Regions from separate parts of the Blautia sp. AM29-29 genome, predicted to be linked through region 2. Evidence: predicted binding sites of a transcription regulator. Region 2 holds the regulator's gene; the other holds the start of a gene.
The links. The regulator Rex, encoded in region 2, represses fermentation and respiration genes when NADH is low (regulators of the CRP and FNR family bind a similar motif). The targets are predictions, from matches to a motif close to ATTGTTAANTANTTAACAAT.
Positions count from the first base shown of each region.

Region 1: a site for Rex is predicted at 5,295-5,314, ahead of DW769_RS13640 (iron-sulfur cluster assembly scaffold protein). Genes of this name have one in related genera too.

Region 1 is NZ_QUJD01000020.1:28,312-36,029, reverse strand. It holds gene DW769_RS13665 (helix-turn-helix domain-containing protein) at 1-1,191, shown strand, start outside; gene DW769_RS13655 (formate/nitrite transporter family protein) at 1,638-2,396, shown strand; gene DW769_RS13650 (DNA topoisomerase) at 2,393-4,495, shown strand; gene DW769_RS13645 (acyltransferase) at 4,544-5,209, shown strand; gene DW769_RS13640 (iron-sulfur cluster assembly scaffold protein) at 5,434-6,126, shown strand; gene DW769_RS13635 (GGGtGRT protein) at 6,152-7,162, shown strand; gene DW769_RS17445 (DUF6783 domain-containing protein) at 7,230-7,322, shown strand; gene asd (aspartate-semialdehyde dehydrogenase) at 7,389-7,718, opposite strand, start outside.
Region 2 is NZ_QUJD01000007.1:11,632-19,349, reverse strand. It holds gene DW769_RS06420 (NAD(P)H-hydrate dehydratase) at 1-1,020, opposite strand, end outside; gene DW769_RS06415 (redox-sensing transcriptional repressor Rex) at 1,110-1,766, opposite strand; gene DW769_RS06410 (ABC-F family ATP-binding cassette domain-containing protein) at 1,921-3,846, shown strand; gene DW769_RS06405 (NADP-dependent isocitrate dehydrogenase) at 3,945-5,147, opposite strand; gene DW769_RS06400 (S8 family peptidase) at 5,313-6,158, opposite strand; gene DW769_RS06395 (hypothetical protein) at 6,247-6,531, opposite strand; gene DW769_RS06390 (MATE family efflux transporter) at 6,646-7,718, opposite strand, start outside.

The DNA.
Region 1 (7,718 bases), on a different contig from region 2:
GTTACTTTTTGTAAAAATTACTATGCCGTTACAGGAATTCCTACGAATCTAATTACTGAAGCAGGAGCTATTTACTCTGCTTTATCAGAACAGCTCCACATCTCAACAGAGAGTCCTTATCCGCTTTATCCATCCGATTATAATCCCGAATTTCGTTTTGCATCTCCCGACATTGTATATGGCTCTGTCCAAATTGAAGCTACTGGTGAATATATCATCTTAGGCCCGGTTTTTTCCGTTCCTGTGACAGATGAGCTCGTCCGCAGTTATATGCATGACTCTGCCACGCCCCTGAAGTACAAGGAAGTAATCGCTGAGGCTCTCGCCTCCATTCCCCGGTTATCACATATCCAATTTTGTCAGCATCTTGTTTTCCTGCATCAATGTGTGAACCACAAGGAAATCAGTGTGTTGAAATTATTGGGACAGCGTGCACCCCAGCAATTGCGGCAGAGCCAGCAGCATTTGAAATCCATTACAGAAAATATGGAAAATAAAAAGATGCATAACACTTACCAGTTTGAATGCGAACTTTTTCAGTTTGTTCAAAACGGAAATGTAAATGCTTTGCAGAATTTTTTGAAGAATAATACATTACAATTAGAAGAAGGCAGACTTGCAAAAACTCCGATTCGCCATGCCAAAAATCTTTTTATCGTGACAGCAATCAAAACCGCTGTTCTTGGTGCCATTCCGGGAGGAGTAGATATTGAAAAAACATATCAGCTTCTGGATCTTTATATTCAGGAATGCGAGGCACTGCAGTCACTGGAAAAAATCCAGGCACTGCAATACTCCATGATTCTGGATTTTTGTCAGCAGGCAGGTGAAACCAAAATCCCTGCTGGAATCTCAAGAGAAGTTTATACCTGTATGAATTTTATCCGTACACATACAAATGAATCCATCTCTGTGAATGATGTCGCGGATTCCATTCAGAAAAGTACTTCCTACACGATGAAAAAATTCAAAACTGAGCTCGGCTTTACCATAGGTGCTTTCATTACAAGATGTAAATTAGAAGAAGCTAAAATGCTTTTAACCTACAGTACAAAAAGTCTGGCTGAAATCAGCAGTTATCTCTGCTTTTCCAGCCAGCCTCATTTTCAGAGTTTATTCAAAAAACAGTATCATATGACTCCTTTAGAATATCGGAAAAAATCCGGTGTAATGGATACTATACGGCTTTAGTTTATCCTTTCCAGAGGCCCATTACAAAAAACTCACCTGCCGTTTTATCTTTTGTATGAAAACAGCAGATGAGGTTTTTGCTAAGAATGAACATCAGTGCAGATGATAAACCAGTTTCACAAACGCCGGATCATCATGGTTTACAATTTCACTGTGTCCGAGATCTTTGTAAAACAGAACATAAAAAAAGCTTTCAATCCTTGTTTCAATCCCTCTGAGTTCATCATACAATCTGTCGTTTCACCCCTTATTTTCTGACATTTCTGTGGAAATATACTTTTTTCTTCCTCCTTCATTGCGAATCTTTCCGGGAAATGCTATAATAGCCAAAGTTGAAAGCGCGAAATCCGAAGCATTTGCAAGCTGCTCCGGAAAAAAAGACCATCCCCCGGACAAAAAGAGAGGGGATATGTCCATCCTACGGGACATAAGAAAGGAGTTATTCTATGCCTTATGATGACGTACAAAAATTTTCAGAGGCAGCCGTAAACAAAGCAAGGCTGCTGAAAGAACACCCGGGGAAATACTTTCTCCGTGCAGTCATGGCCGGTTTCTTTATCGTGGTTGCCATGATTTTCTCCAACGTGGTAGGCAATACGTTCCAGAGTACAGATCCTGCCTGGGGAAAACTGCTTGGCGGTATTGTGTTTGCCATTGCGGTTCTGCTGATCGTTTTTATCGGTGCAGAGCTTTTCACCGGAAACAATCTTGTTATGGCATTTGGGGCCTATGACAAAAAGGTCTCCTGGGCACAGGTTGGAAAAGTATGGCTGGTAAGCTACATCGGAAACTTTGTCGGATGCCTGATTCTCTCCGTAATTTTCGTACTGGCAGGTGCTTCCGGTACTGCCGATTATTACGCAGGATTTATTGGAAATAAACTTTCCATTCCTGCCGGAGAAATGTTTTTCCGTGCCATTCTCTGCAACTTCTTCGTCTGCCTTGCCGTTGCCTGCGGCATGAAATGCAAAAATGAAGTTGCCAAATTTTTCATGATTATACTTTGCATCACCGGATTCGTTGTTGCCGGTTTTGAACACTGCGTTGCCAACATGGCCACCTTTGTTACCGCTGCACTTCTGGTCCCAGGCGGCATTTCTCTGACTGCCGCATTGAAAAGTATGGTCATTGTAACTATAGGAAACGCAATAGGAGGCGGTGTGCTCCTTGCCTGGCCGCTTCGAATGATGAGTGCAGATAAATGACAAAATCTTTATACATTGCGGAAAAACCGAGCGTTGCTCAGGAGTTCGCAAAAGCGTTAAAACAGAATATGCAGCGCAGGGATGGATACTTAGAGTCGGATCAGTCCGTCGTAACCTGGTGCGTCGGTCACCTGGTTACGATGAGCTATCCGGAAAAATATGATCCTGCGTTAAAAAGGTGGAGTCTCGAGACCCTGCCTTTTTTGCCTGAAAACTTCAAATATGAAATTATCCCGGAAGTAAAAAAGCAGTTCACCATTGTGAGTAACCTGCTCCACCGGGAGGATATTGAAACCATTTATGTCTGTACCGACTCCGGGCGTGAGGGAGAATACATCTATCGTCTCGTCGCGCAGATGGCCGGTATCAAAGACAAGAAACAGAAGCGTGTCTGGATCGACTCGCAGACAGAAGAAGAAATCCTGCGCGGTATCCGCGAAGCGAAGGACGAAAGTGAATACGACAATCTTTCGGCATCCGCTTATCTCCGCGCCAAAGAAGATTACCTGATGGGCATTAACTTTTCCCGTCTTCTCTCGCTCAAATACGGAAGCGCTGTCGCATCGTATCTCGGCACTAAATATCAGTCTATTTCCGTCGGCCGTGTTATGACATGTGTGCTCGGCATGGTCGTACGCCGGGAGCGCGAAATCCGCAGCTTTGTGAAAACACCATTCTACCGTGTCATCGCCGGTCTTTCCTTAAATGGACGCAATTTTGAGGGGGAATGGCGCGCCGTAAAAGGCAGCCGCTACTTCAACTCTCCGCTTCTCTATAAGGAGAACGGCTTCCAGAAAAAAGAGGACGCACAGAAACTGATCGAGGAATTAAGCATGCAGAATCCTCTGATCCCGCATGTCCTGAAAATGGAGCGAAAAAAGGAAAATAAAAATGCGCCACTGCTTTACAACCTTGCGGAGCTGCAAAATGACTGTGCCCGCTTTTTCAAAATCAGTCCGGATGAAACGCTGAAAGTTGTTCAGGAGCTTTACGAGAAAAAGCTGGTTACCTATCCGCGAACCGATGCCCGTGTGCTTTCTTCTGCCGTTGCCAGGGAAATCAGCAAAAACCTGCGCGGCCTGCAGCAGTACGGTATCTGCAGCGGCCTTGCAAATGAAATTTTGCAGGGTGAAAGCTGGAAAAAGATTGGTTCCACCCGCTATACAAACGATAAACAGATTACCGATCACTATGCGATCATTCCGACCGGACAGGGCCTTAACAATCTGCGGAACCTCTCGGAACTCTCCGCAAAAGTTTATGAGACAATTGTCCGCCGTTTTCTCGGTATCTTCTATCCGCCGGCGGTCTATCAGAAAGTTGCTCTTGTCACCGAAATCGGCGGCGAGCAGTTTTTCTCCAACTTCCGCGTTCTCGTGCAGGAGGGCTATTTAAAAGCCATGCAGTATTCTTTCTTCCGTAAGAAAGAGGAGGACGATGAGGGCAGAAAGGAGGACGAGACGACTTGCGATCCCTCTTTTCTTGCAGCGCTGTCCCAGCTGCAGAAAGGCAGCGAGCTGAATCTTCTCGGCCTTTCTATCAAGGAAGGAGAAACCTCTCCGCCAAAACGCTACACCTCCGGTTCGATGATCCTTGCAATGGAAAATGCCGGACAGCTCATTGAAGACGAGGAGCTGCGCGAACAGATTAAGGGAAGCGGCATCGGAACAAGTGCGACGCGTGCTGAGATTCTGAAAAAGCTTGTCTTTATCAAATATCTTGCTCTGAACAAAAAGACGCAGGTTATCACCCCGACACAGCTTGGCGAAATGATCTACGACGTCGTACACCAGTCGATCCGCCCGCTTCTGAATCCGGAGCTGACGGCAAGCTGGGAAAAGGGACTTACCTATGTAGCGGAAGGCTCCATTACCTCCGAGGAATATATGGGAAAACTGGAAAACTTTGTGACACGCCACACGGTAAATGTGAAGCAGCTGCGGAATCAGTTCCAGCTAAAGAGCAGCTTTGATGCGTCCGCGCCGTATTACAGAAAAGCCTCCTCCACGCGCTCCCGTACCGGGAAACGTACCGCTGCAGAAGACTCCTCTGCAAAGTCCTATTCCACCGCCGGAAAAAAGGGCGCACAGAACTCCTGAAATGTGGTAAGATAAACAGGAACTAAAACAAGAAAGGATGAATCACACATGAAAGATGCAACCATTTCTGAACTTTATGATTTAACCCAGACCATTGCCGCAAAAATCTTTGAAGGCAAAACGTATCCATGGGAAGTGCTTCCGCTCATTAAAGATTTTATTCTTGAACTCGGCGAAACACTCGATCCGGCAGAATACGAAAAACGCGGCGAAAATGTCTGGATCGCAAAAGATGCCGTGATCGCACCGACCGCTTCCATTAACGGCCCATGCATCATTGGAAAAGGCGCTGAGATCCGTCAGTGTGCCTTTATCCGCGGAAACGCCATCGTCGGCGAAGGCGCTGTCGTTGGAAACTCCACCGAACTGAAAAATGTCATTCTCTTTAATAAAGTACAGGTTCCGCATTACAACTATGTCGGCGACTCTGTTCTTGGATACAAAGCCCATATGGGTGCCGGTTCCATTACTTCCAATGTAAAATCCGATAAGAAGCTCGTTGTTGTCAAAGGCGCAGATGAACAGATCGAAACCGGACTGAAAAAATTCGGTGCGATGCTCGGCGATGAAGTCGAGGTCGGCTGTAACAGCGTATTGAACCCGGGAACGGTTGTCGGAAGAAATTCCAACATTTATCCACTTTCCTGTGTTCGCGGTGTGATCCCGTCAGGTCATATTTTTAAGAATGCGAAAGAAATTGTCAAAAAAATCTGATAATTAAAAAAATTCTCTTTTATCGAGAGAAAACCAAACCGATTGATTTAAAAGACCGCCGGAAATTTTATCGTTTTCCGGTGGTCTTTGCAATTTTTTATCAAAATATGCTGGACGAATGACCAATTTTGTGAGACAATAACCATAGGTCTGTGAACAGGCTGGAAACAGTCCGTTCGAAAGACAAAAGCTCAAATAAGTACATATTTGAAAGGAGTTTAACAATGACTTATTCACACGAAGTAGAAATGATGTGTCCGGTTGCCCAGGGCGTGCATCACGGTGCAGCTCCGATTCCGGAGGAAGCAAAATGGGTAAAAGCAAAAGAAATCAAAGACATTTCCGGATTCACTCACGGTATTGGCTGGTGCGCACCGCAGCAGGGTACCTGCAAACTGACTCTGAACGTAAAAGAGGGCGTTATCCAGGAAGCTCTCGTTGAGACCATCGGATGTTCAGGAATGACTCATTCTGCAGCTATGGCATCTGAGATTCTGCCAGGACTTACCATCCTTGAGGCACTGAATACTGACCTTGTGTGTGATGCTATCAATACTGCTATGAGAGAGCTCTTCCTGCAGATCGTTTACGGAAGAAGCCAGAGTGCATTCTCCGAGGACGGACTGGTTGTAGGCGCAGGCCTGGAAGACCTTGGTAAAGGACTTCGTTCCCAGGTTGGTACCATGTACGGAACTCTTGCAAAAGGACCTCGTTACCTGGAGATGACCGACGGTTATGTAACAGGTATCGCTCTGGATGCAGATGATGAGATTATCGGTTACAAATTCATCAACTTCGGAAAGATGATGGACTTCATCAAAGCCGGCGATGATGCAAACACAGCTTTCGAAAAAGCAAGCGGACAGTACGGACGTGTTGCTGATGCTGTTAAGATCGTTGACCCGAGAAAAGAGTAATCAGATAATTTAGGAGGATAGAAAAATGGCTTTATTTGAATCATATGAAAGAAGAGAGAAACAGATTCTGGCTAAGCTTGCTGAGTACGGAATCAACTCCATCGAAGAAGCTGCAGAAGTTACAAAAGCTGCTGGCCTTGATGTATACAAAATGATCGAAGGCATTCAGCCAATCTGCTTCGAGAATGCAAAATGGGCTTACACTGTAGGCGCAGCAATCGCAATCAAAAAAGGATGCCGCAAAGCTTCTGAAGCTGCTGCAGCAATCGGTGAGGGACTTCAGTCCTTCTGTATCCCGGGTTCTGTAGCAGATCAGCGTAAAGTTGGTCTTGGCCATGGTAACCTTGGTAAAATGCTTCTGGAAGAGGACACCGAGTGCTTCGCATTCCTGGCTGGACATGAGTCCTTCGCAGCTGCTGAGGGTGCTATCGGTATCGCTGAAAAAGCAAACAAAGTACGTCAGAAACCTCTGCGTGTTATCCTGAACGGTCTTGGAAAAGACGCTGCTCAGATCATCGCTCGTATCAACGGCTTTACTTATGTAGAGACTGAGTATGACTACTACACCGGAGAACTGAAAGAAGTATTCAGAAAAGCATACTCCGATGGACCGCGTGCGAAAGTTAACTGCTACGGCGCTAACGACGTTCGTGAAGGCGTTGCTATCATGTGGAAAGAGAACGTTGACGTTTCCATCACCGGAAACTCCACCAACCCGACTCGTTTCCAGCATCCAGTTGCAGGTACCTACAAAAAAGAGCGTATCGAAGCTGGTAAAAAATACTTCTCCGTTGCTTCCGGCGGTGGTACAGGACGTACTCTTCACCCGGACAACATGGCAGCAGGTCCTGCTTCCTACGGTATGACCGATACTATGGGACGTATGCATTCTGACGCTCAGTTTGCAGGTTCTTCTTCTGTACCGGCTCACGTAGAAATGATGGGTCTGATCGGCGCAGGAAACAACCCAATGGTTGGTATGACTGTTGCTGTAGCTGTTGCTGTTGAAGAGGCAGCAAAAGCTGGCAAATTCTAAGATTAGCCAAACTTTGCGTAAATAAAATTATTTGAGCAAAAAAGAAGCGCCGCGGGAATTTTCCCGTATGGCGCTTCTTTTTTGCTGCTTTCGATATCCTGCAAAGTTGGGCGTGCAGATTGCAGGAACGATGTTTCAAACACATGCTATATTCTTTTGATCCATGCACAAAAAACGCCTCTGAACCCAAAACGTTTCAGAGGCGTTTTTTATATCATTCTAAGCATTATTTTGCAGCGATAAACTTCTTTGCAACCAGTGTCTCTGCACAAAGTACTGCTCCGCCTGCTGCGCCGCGGACCGTGTTGTGGGACAGACCTACGAATTTCCAGTCGTAGATGGAATCCTCTCTTAAACGGCCTACGTTGATTCCCATACCGTTCTCGTAGTTGACATCCAGTGTTACCTGCGGACGGTTATCTTCTGTCATGTAACGGATGAACTGTTTCGGTGCGCTTGGCAGATTCAGCTCCTGCGGAAGGCCTTTGAAGTTCTCCAGTTTCTCGATGAGCTGCTCTTTCGTTGGTTTCTTGCGGAACTTAACGAAAACAGCTGC
Region 2 (7,718 bases):
AACTTCTGTGTGCTGCACCGTAAAAACGAGCAGTTCTTTTGCCGTCCGGCTTTTGGAAAGTCCCGGTCCCGCAACAACAGCGTCCGCCCAGGCGAGATCCTGCAGCAGGGCTTCTTCCGGAAGCGGCTCATCCTCCTTCCAGAAATCCGCCATTGCTTCCGGCAGGGCACAGAAAAGCGGCGTACGGTTTCTTTCCTCTGTCACAACCTTTACCATGCCGGCACCGGATGCAAGGACTGCCCTGGCACACAAAACAGCGGCTCCGCACATGGCACCGGAACCGGCAAGTACCAGCACCTTTCCGAAGGTTCCCTTATTTCCCATCGGCGTGCGGGTAAGAAACCGGTCCAGATCTTCTTTTTCCACTGAACCGTACCAGGGCGTCTCCTCTTCTCCTGCATCAAAGCCGATTCCGATATCACGGACCAGGACCTCTCCGGCATATCGTTTTCCGGGATCAAAGAGAAGCCCTGGCTTTGCACAGGCAAATGTCACCGTGGCTCTGGCTTTCACCGCCGCATCAAGGACCTCTCCGGTATCCGTGTGGATCCCCGAAGGGATGTCCACGGCAAGAACAGGAACACCGCTTGCGCAGATTGCTTCCACTGCCCTCCGGTACTCCCCTGCCAGCGGACGGGATACGCCAATTCCAAAGATGGCATCTATGATAACAGTATATTCCCGGAAATCCGGATTCTTAACCTCACGGACCCCATAATTTTCCGCAATTTTCTTCTGTGCTCTCATGCCTTCACTGTATTTTTCCGGATTTCCAAGACAGAACAGTTCCGCATCCACCCCTTTCGTCTTTAAAATCCGTGCAATTGCCGCACCGTCCCCTCCATTATTTCCGGGACCGCACACAGCAAGGACTTTTCCTGTATCCCATGTTCCATTTTGAAGCTCCTCCACGCAGGACAGCGCTGCGCGCTCCATCAGTACCAGGGACGGTACCCCCATGGTTTCGATCGCATTGCGGTCTGCCTGCTTCATCTGTGCTGCTGTAAGAATCCGTTTCATCGCTTTTCCTCCTTTTCCTGCCTTATCCGGAAAATGAACAGAAAAAGTCTCCGGTTTCCCGAAGACTCTCCTGCTTTTGTTTTGGTTTCTTAATTGTTCTTTGGATGCTCCGCCTCATATCTGGTCAGATTGTAGGAGAGACGCATCAGACTTTCGGAAAGATGGACGTTCTCGACGATCACATCTTTCGGAAGTTTTAAGTTTAGATCGGTATGTGCAAAATTCCAGATTGCTTTTACACCGTTGTCCACGAGAATCTCTGCCATCTCTACCGCTTTTGCTTTTGGCAGTGTCAAAGCCGCAATCTCTACATGGTGTTCCTTGATAAATTCCGGAAGCTCGTCCGCCATGCGGATTTCAATTCCGCGCACGGAGATTCCTTTTAATACCGGGTTGACGTCAAAAATACCGACCGTTTTGAATCCGCTTCTTTCAAAGGCCGCATAATTGGCAAGCGCCTGTCCCAGATTTCCGGCTCCGACAAAAATCATATTGTGGACTCTGTCCAGACCTAAGATTTTTCCAATCTCGCTGTACAGATACCGCACGTTATAACCATACCCCTGCTGGCCGAAGCCGCCGAAATTATTTAAATCCTGGCGAATCTGGGAAGCTGTCACTTTCATCCGCTCGCTCAGCTCACCGGAAGAGATCCGTTCTACTCCGTCCTCCAGCAATTCGCCCAGGTAACGATAATATCTAGGAAGTCTTTTGATAACTGCCCGCGAAATTCCTTTTTCTTCCAAGATAAATTCCTCCTTATTTACACCTGCATATATTCATATTATATATGGTTGATAGAAAATTGTCAAAGATTTCTTGAAATTTTGTGTATTACTCTCTATAATAAGGATGGTGTATTATGTCAAAATACAGAAATATGTTATCTGGAGGAACCACATGATTCTTGCATGTCAGAATATCTCGAAAGCATTCGGGACAACGGAAATTATCAAAAATGCATCTTTTCATATAGAAGAACGCGAAAAAGCCGCACTGGTCGGCATCAACGGCGCCGGAAAATCGACGCTGTTAAAAATCATCATCGGCGAAATGAGGGCCGATGAGGGAGAGGTCATCCTCTCCAAAGGAAAGACGATGGGCTATCTCGCCCAGCATCAGGATCTGACCGGGCACCTTTCCATTTACCAGGAAGTGCTGACCGCGAAACAGAATCTGATCGATATGGAGGAACGCCTCCGTCAGATGGAAAGTGATATGAAGACAAAATCCGGTGCAGAGCTGGATGAACTTCTTTCCACCTACACCCGCCTCTCCCACACGTTTGAGCTGGAAAACGGATACGCGTACCGTAGTGAGGTCGTCGGTGTCTTAAAAGGTCTTGGCTTTGCCGAGAGCGATTTTGAAAAACAGGTGGACTCCCTCTCCGGCGGTCAGAAGACCCGCGTGGCACTTGGTAAACTGCTGCTCACCAAACCGGACATCATTCTGCTCGACGAGCCGACCAACCACCTCGATATGGACTCGATCTCCTGGCTCGAAACGTATCTTTTAAATTACAGCGGAGCCGTCCTGATCGTCTCCCATGACCGTTACTTTCTCGACCGCGTTGTCACAAAAGTCGTTGAAGTGGACAATAAAAAAGTAACAACTTTTGAGGGAAACTATACCGCCTACAGTCAGAAAAAAGCAATGCTCCGTGAAGCCGCTTACCATGCCTGGGTCAACCAGCAGCAGGAAATCCACCATCAGGAAGAAGTCATTGCAAAGCTGAAATCTTTCAACCGCGAGAAATCCATCAAACGCGCCGAGAGCCGTGAAAAAATGCTGGACAAAATGGATGTGCTGGAAAAGCCGACCGAAGTACGCTCCGATATGCGGATCCGTCTGGAACCGCGCATCACAAGCGGAAACGATGTGCTGACCGTCGAGCACCTCTCCAAAGCCTTCCCGGGACAGACGCTTTTCCAGGATCTGAATTTCGAAATCAAGCGCGGGGAGCGCGTCGCAATCATCGGAAACAACGGAACGGGAAAAACGACGATCTTAAAGATCTTAAACGAAGTCATCCGCCCGGATGCCGGCTCTTTTACACTTGGAAGCCGTGTACAGATCGGTTACTACGATCAGGAGCATCAGGTGCTCCACATGGAAAAGACCATTTTCCAGGAGATTTCCGACGCGTATCCGTATCTGACAAACACCGAAATCCGAAATGTGCTGGCCGCCTTCCTGTTTACAAACGACGATGTCTTCCAACCGATTCATACCTTGAGCGGCGGTGAGCGCGGACGAATTTCTCTTGCCAAGCTGATGCTCTCGAACGCCAACTTCCTGATCCTCGACGAGCCGACCAACCACCTCGATATCGTATCAAAGGAGATTCTGGAAAACGCGCTGAAGGATTACACTGGAACGGTACTGTACGTTTCCCACGACCGTTACTTTATCAATCAGACTGCAACCCGGATTCTGGAGCTGACGGGACAAACACTCGTCAACTATATCGGAAATTACGATTACTATCTGGAGAAAAAAGAAGAGCTGACCCGCATCTATGCTCCTGCTGCCGATGCCGCCGCTCCGGAAGAAACAGCGGCTCCTTCCGAAGCCTCCTCCACAAAGCTGGACTGGAAAGCGCAGAAAGAAGAACAGGCACGTCTCCGCAAGAAAGAAAACGAGCTGAAAAAGACGGAGAAACGAATTGAAGAGCTTGAGACACGCGATTCGGAAATTGATGAGGAAATGTCGAAACCGGAAGTCGCAACGAATGTGGCAGAGTGTGTGAAATTAAGCAAAGAGAAAGCAGAGATTGCCGCGGAACTCGAAGAGCTGTATGAAAAATGGGAAGAGCTTGCCGAATAGGCCTGGTTTTCCCCGGAAAATTCAAAACAGAAAAAGCCAGTCCGGCGCATCCCTTTTTGCGGGAATGCCGGATCGGCTTTCTTTTTTGCTTCGTTTAATTATTTCTCCAGCTCCTCGCGGATGGCCAGGATGAAATCACGGCTGTTTAATACGGTCGGATTTTCCATGGTGGTGATCAGCGCAAGGTCTTTTGTCATTTTTCCGCTCTCGATCGTTGCGATCGTTGCTTTTTCCAGACGGTCTGCAAATGCGGAAAGTTCTGCGTTTCCATCCATTTCCCCGCGTTTTCTGAGTGCGCCGGTCCATGCAAAAATGGTGGCCACGGAGTTGGTGGATGTCTCCTCACCTTTTAAGTGACGGTAATAGTGGCGCTGTACGGTTCCGTGCGCAGCCTCGTACTCGTAATATCCGTGCGGGGATACGAGAACAGAAGTCATCATCGCAAGGGAACCGAAGGCGGAGGATACCATGTCGCTCATGACATCGCCGTCGTAGTTCTTGCAGGCCCAGATAAAGCCGCCCTCTGCTTTCATGATGCGGGCAACGGCGTCGTCGATCAGAGTGTAGAAGTAGGTAATGCCTGCTTCTGCAAATTTCTCTTTGTACTCTGCATCGAAGATCTCCTGGAAGATATCCTTGAAGCGGTGATCATACTTCTTGGAAATCGTATCCTTGCTTGCAAACCACAGATCCTGTTTCGTGGACAGTGCGTACTCGAAACAGCTTCTCGCAAAGCTTTCTATGGAGTTATCCAGATTGTGCATGCCCTGAATGACACCGGCGCCGGTGAAGTTGTGGATCAGCTCTCTTGTCTCGGTGCCGTCCTCAGCCGTATAAACCAGCTCTGCTTTTCCCGGTCCCGGAATGCGCATTTCTGCATTTTTATAGACATCTCCGTATGCATGACGGGCAATCGTGATCGGTTTTTTCCAGTTGCGCACGCACGGCTCGATGCCTTTTACGACAATCGGGGTACGGAAAACGGTTCCGTCGAGCATGGCACGGATCGTTCCGTTCGGGCTCTTCCACATTTCTTTCAGATTGTACTCGGTCATACGCGCTGCATTCGGCGTAATGGTGGCACATTTGACTGCTACACCGTATTTCTTGGTAGCGTTTGCGGAATCTACGGTTACCTGATCGTTCGTCTCGTTTCTGTGTTCCAGTCCCAGATCGTAATATTCCGTTTTCAGGTCAATAAACGGGAGAAGCAGCTCATCTTTGATCATTTTCCAGAGAATTCTGGTCATCTCATCTCCATCCATCTCTACCAGAGGAGTGGTCATCTGAATTTTTTCCATAGTAGGCCTCCTTTTTCTATTCCCGTTTATTGTATAAAGTATCCTATAGCTTGTCAAGTCAAAATTCGCCTGATTTTTTGGCATTTTCCCATAAATTCACACAATTTTTGCAGGATGAGAGGTGTTTTCCTTCATTTTTCTTTTTTTATGCTGCCGCACAGTGTCTCACAGAAGAGACAGAAAACGGTCTGTTTGAAGCATCCCATGCCCCTGACGGTTGCGCGGAAGGCCAAGGTCTCTCGCCGATTCGCAAAGCAGCATTTTCGCCTGGACATTTGTAAGATCCGGAACCCGTTCAAGTGCCAAAGCCACGGCTCCGGACACCCGCGGTGCCGCCATCGAGGTGCCGCTCTTCACCACATATTCCTTCCTGCTTCTTCCAGGCGCGCAGGAAATGAGACGTTTTCCAGGCGCGACAAGATCCGGTTTGCAGACGCAGTCCCGTGTCGGGCCGCATCCGGAGATTCCTCTTCTTGGCTCCAGCAGATCGCCCGCTCCCACGGTGATCACTTTTCTGCTGTTCCCCGGCGCCGTAATACTGCCCGGAGCGGGCCCCAGATTTCCGGCCGCTGTCACAACAGTGATCCCGTCATCCCAGGCGCGCTCCACCGCCTGTACTAGCAGATCATCCACCGTTTTTTCCTGCTCTGTTGTTCCCACTGAAATATTTAAAATGCGGATATTAAGTCTTATTCGCTCTTTGCACACCCAGTCAATCGCCGCGAGGATATCCTGCTTTCTTCCATTTCCCCTTCGGTCCAGAATCTTCACTACGACAAACCGGCATCCCGGTGCCGCACCCTGGTATTTTCCGCCGGACGCTCTTCCACTTCCGCCAAGGATACCACAGACATGCGTTCCGTGTCCATTGTCATCGTAAGGCGTCTCCCGCCCGTACACAAGATCCCGGAAGGCTACAATCCGGCCGTCAAAATCCATATGGGGAAAAATCCCTGTATCCAGCACGGCGGCTGTAATTCCTTTTCCTGTCAGATTTTCCTGCTCTTTCATCCATAAGCCCCTGTGTATTCTTATCTTATGGTATGCAAAAAAGGCTGCCTTTCGCAAAGAACAGCCTTTTTGTTTTTCTTTTCTATACTTAAAACTGAATCTGCTTTTCCCCTTTCCGTTTCCAGAGAGCTGCTGCAAGCGGGATGCCGCAGAGCTCAGCCAGGACAAAGGCGCCCCATATCAGATTCAGGTTTCCAAATCCTTTGAGAAGAAATGCAAACACCAGCGGCAGAATCGCCTGGCGTGTCATGGATATGTACATACTTTCTTTTCCAAGGGAAAGTCCCTGCAACGCCGCCTGATAGATCAGGCCTGGAATCGAAAGCAGATAGGCCACTGCCAGAATGCGGAGCGCCGGGACTCCAATGCGCATCAGATTGTCCGAGGCATCATATTGTATGTATGGCAATAAAAAACAGGAAGATATCTGCCAAAACCGTTTCGGTAAAGATCTTCCTGTCCTTTTTTCAGAAACTTTTCAAAAACATTACTTCTGCTGCTCCATTCGCTTCAATTCCGGCAGAACCAGAATCAGCATGGTGATAAAGCAGAGACTTCCGCCGATTACGTTTGATACCGGTTCGGCAAGGAATACACCGTCCGTTCCCATGTGGAGTACGTACGGCATCAGATAGGTGAGCGGTACAACAATGAAGACTTTTCGGAGCAGTGAGAAAAAGATCGCCTGTTTCTTTTTATTCAGAGATTTGAATACGGTCTGTCCAATGTACTGCAGATCCATGAAAATGAATGCTGCAAAGTACTGCTTCAGAGCCGGAACCGCATCTGCGGTCAGTACCGCATCCGAACTGAAAATACCGATCAGCGCATGCGGCGCCAGAACAATCACGCTCCACATCACTGCGGTATAGCCGAGGATCATCGCACTCATGACACACATCGCCTTGCGCACGCGGGCCGGACGGCGTGCACCGTAATTATAGCTCAAAATTGGAGAAGTTCCCTCATTCATTGCATAGATCGGTGTCTCGACGAGCTGACGCACGCTCGATACGATCGTCATAACAGAGATGTAAATATCACCGCCGGTCACAGAAAGTACATTGTTGCAGCAGATCGTGACAAGGCTGTTGGTCAGCTGCATGATAAATCCGGCGGTACCGAGACTGACAATATTTTTCGCATAGCCTGCACACTCAGAAATTTCATCTTTCCGCACAAAGCGCACTTTCAGTTCCGATTTCCGGGTCAGGAAATACAGAACGAACACGGCGGAAAGTGTCTGGGAAATCACAGTTGCAATCGCAGCCCCCTGCACACCAAAACCAAATACAAAGATAAACAGCGGGTCAAGCAGCAGGTTTGCGACCGCTCCGATCGTGACGGAAAGCATGCCAACGGTCGAATAGCCCTGCGCGTTGATGAACGGGTTCATGCCGGTTGCCACCATCGACGGCAAAGTTCCGATCAGATAAATCATCATATAAGGATACGCGTATACCATCGCATCTGCCGATGCACCGAACAGCGACAGCAGTGGACGAGCAAACAAAAAGCCGATCACCATCAGTATGACAGCACAGACACATACCATGGAAT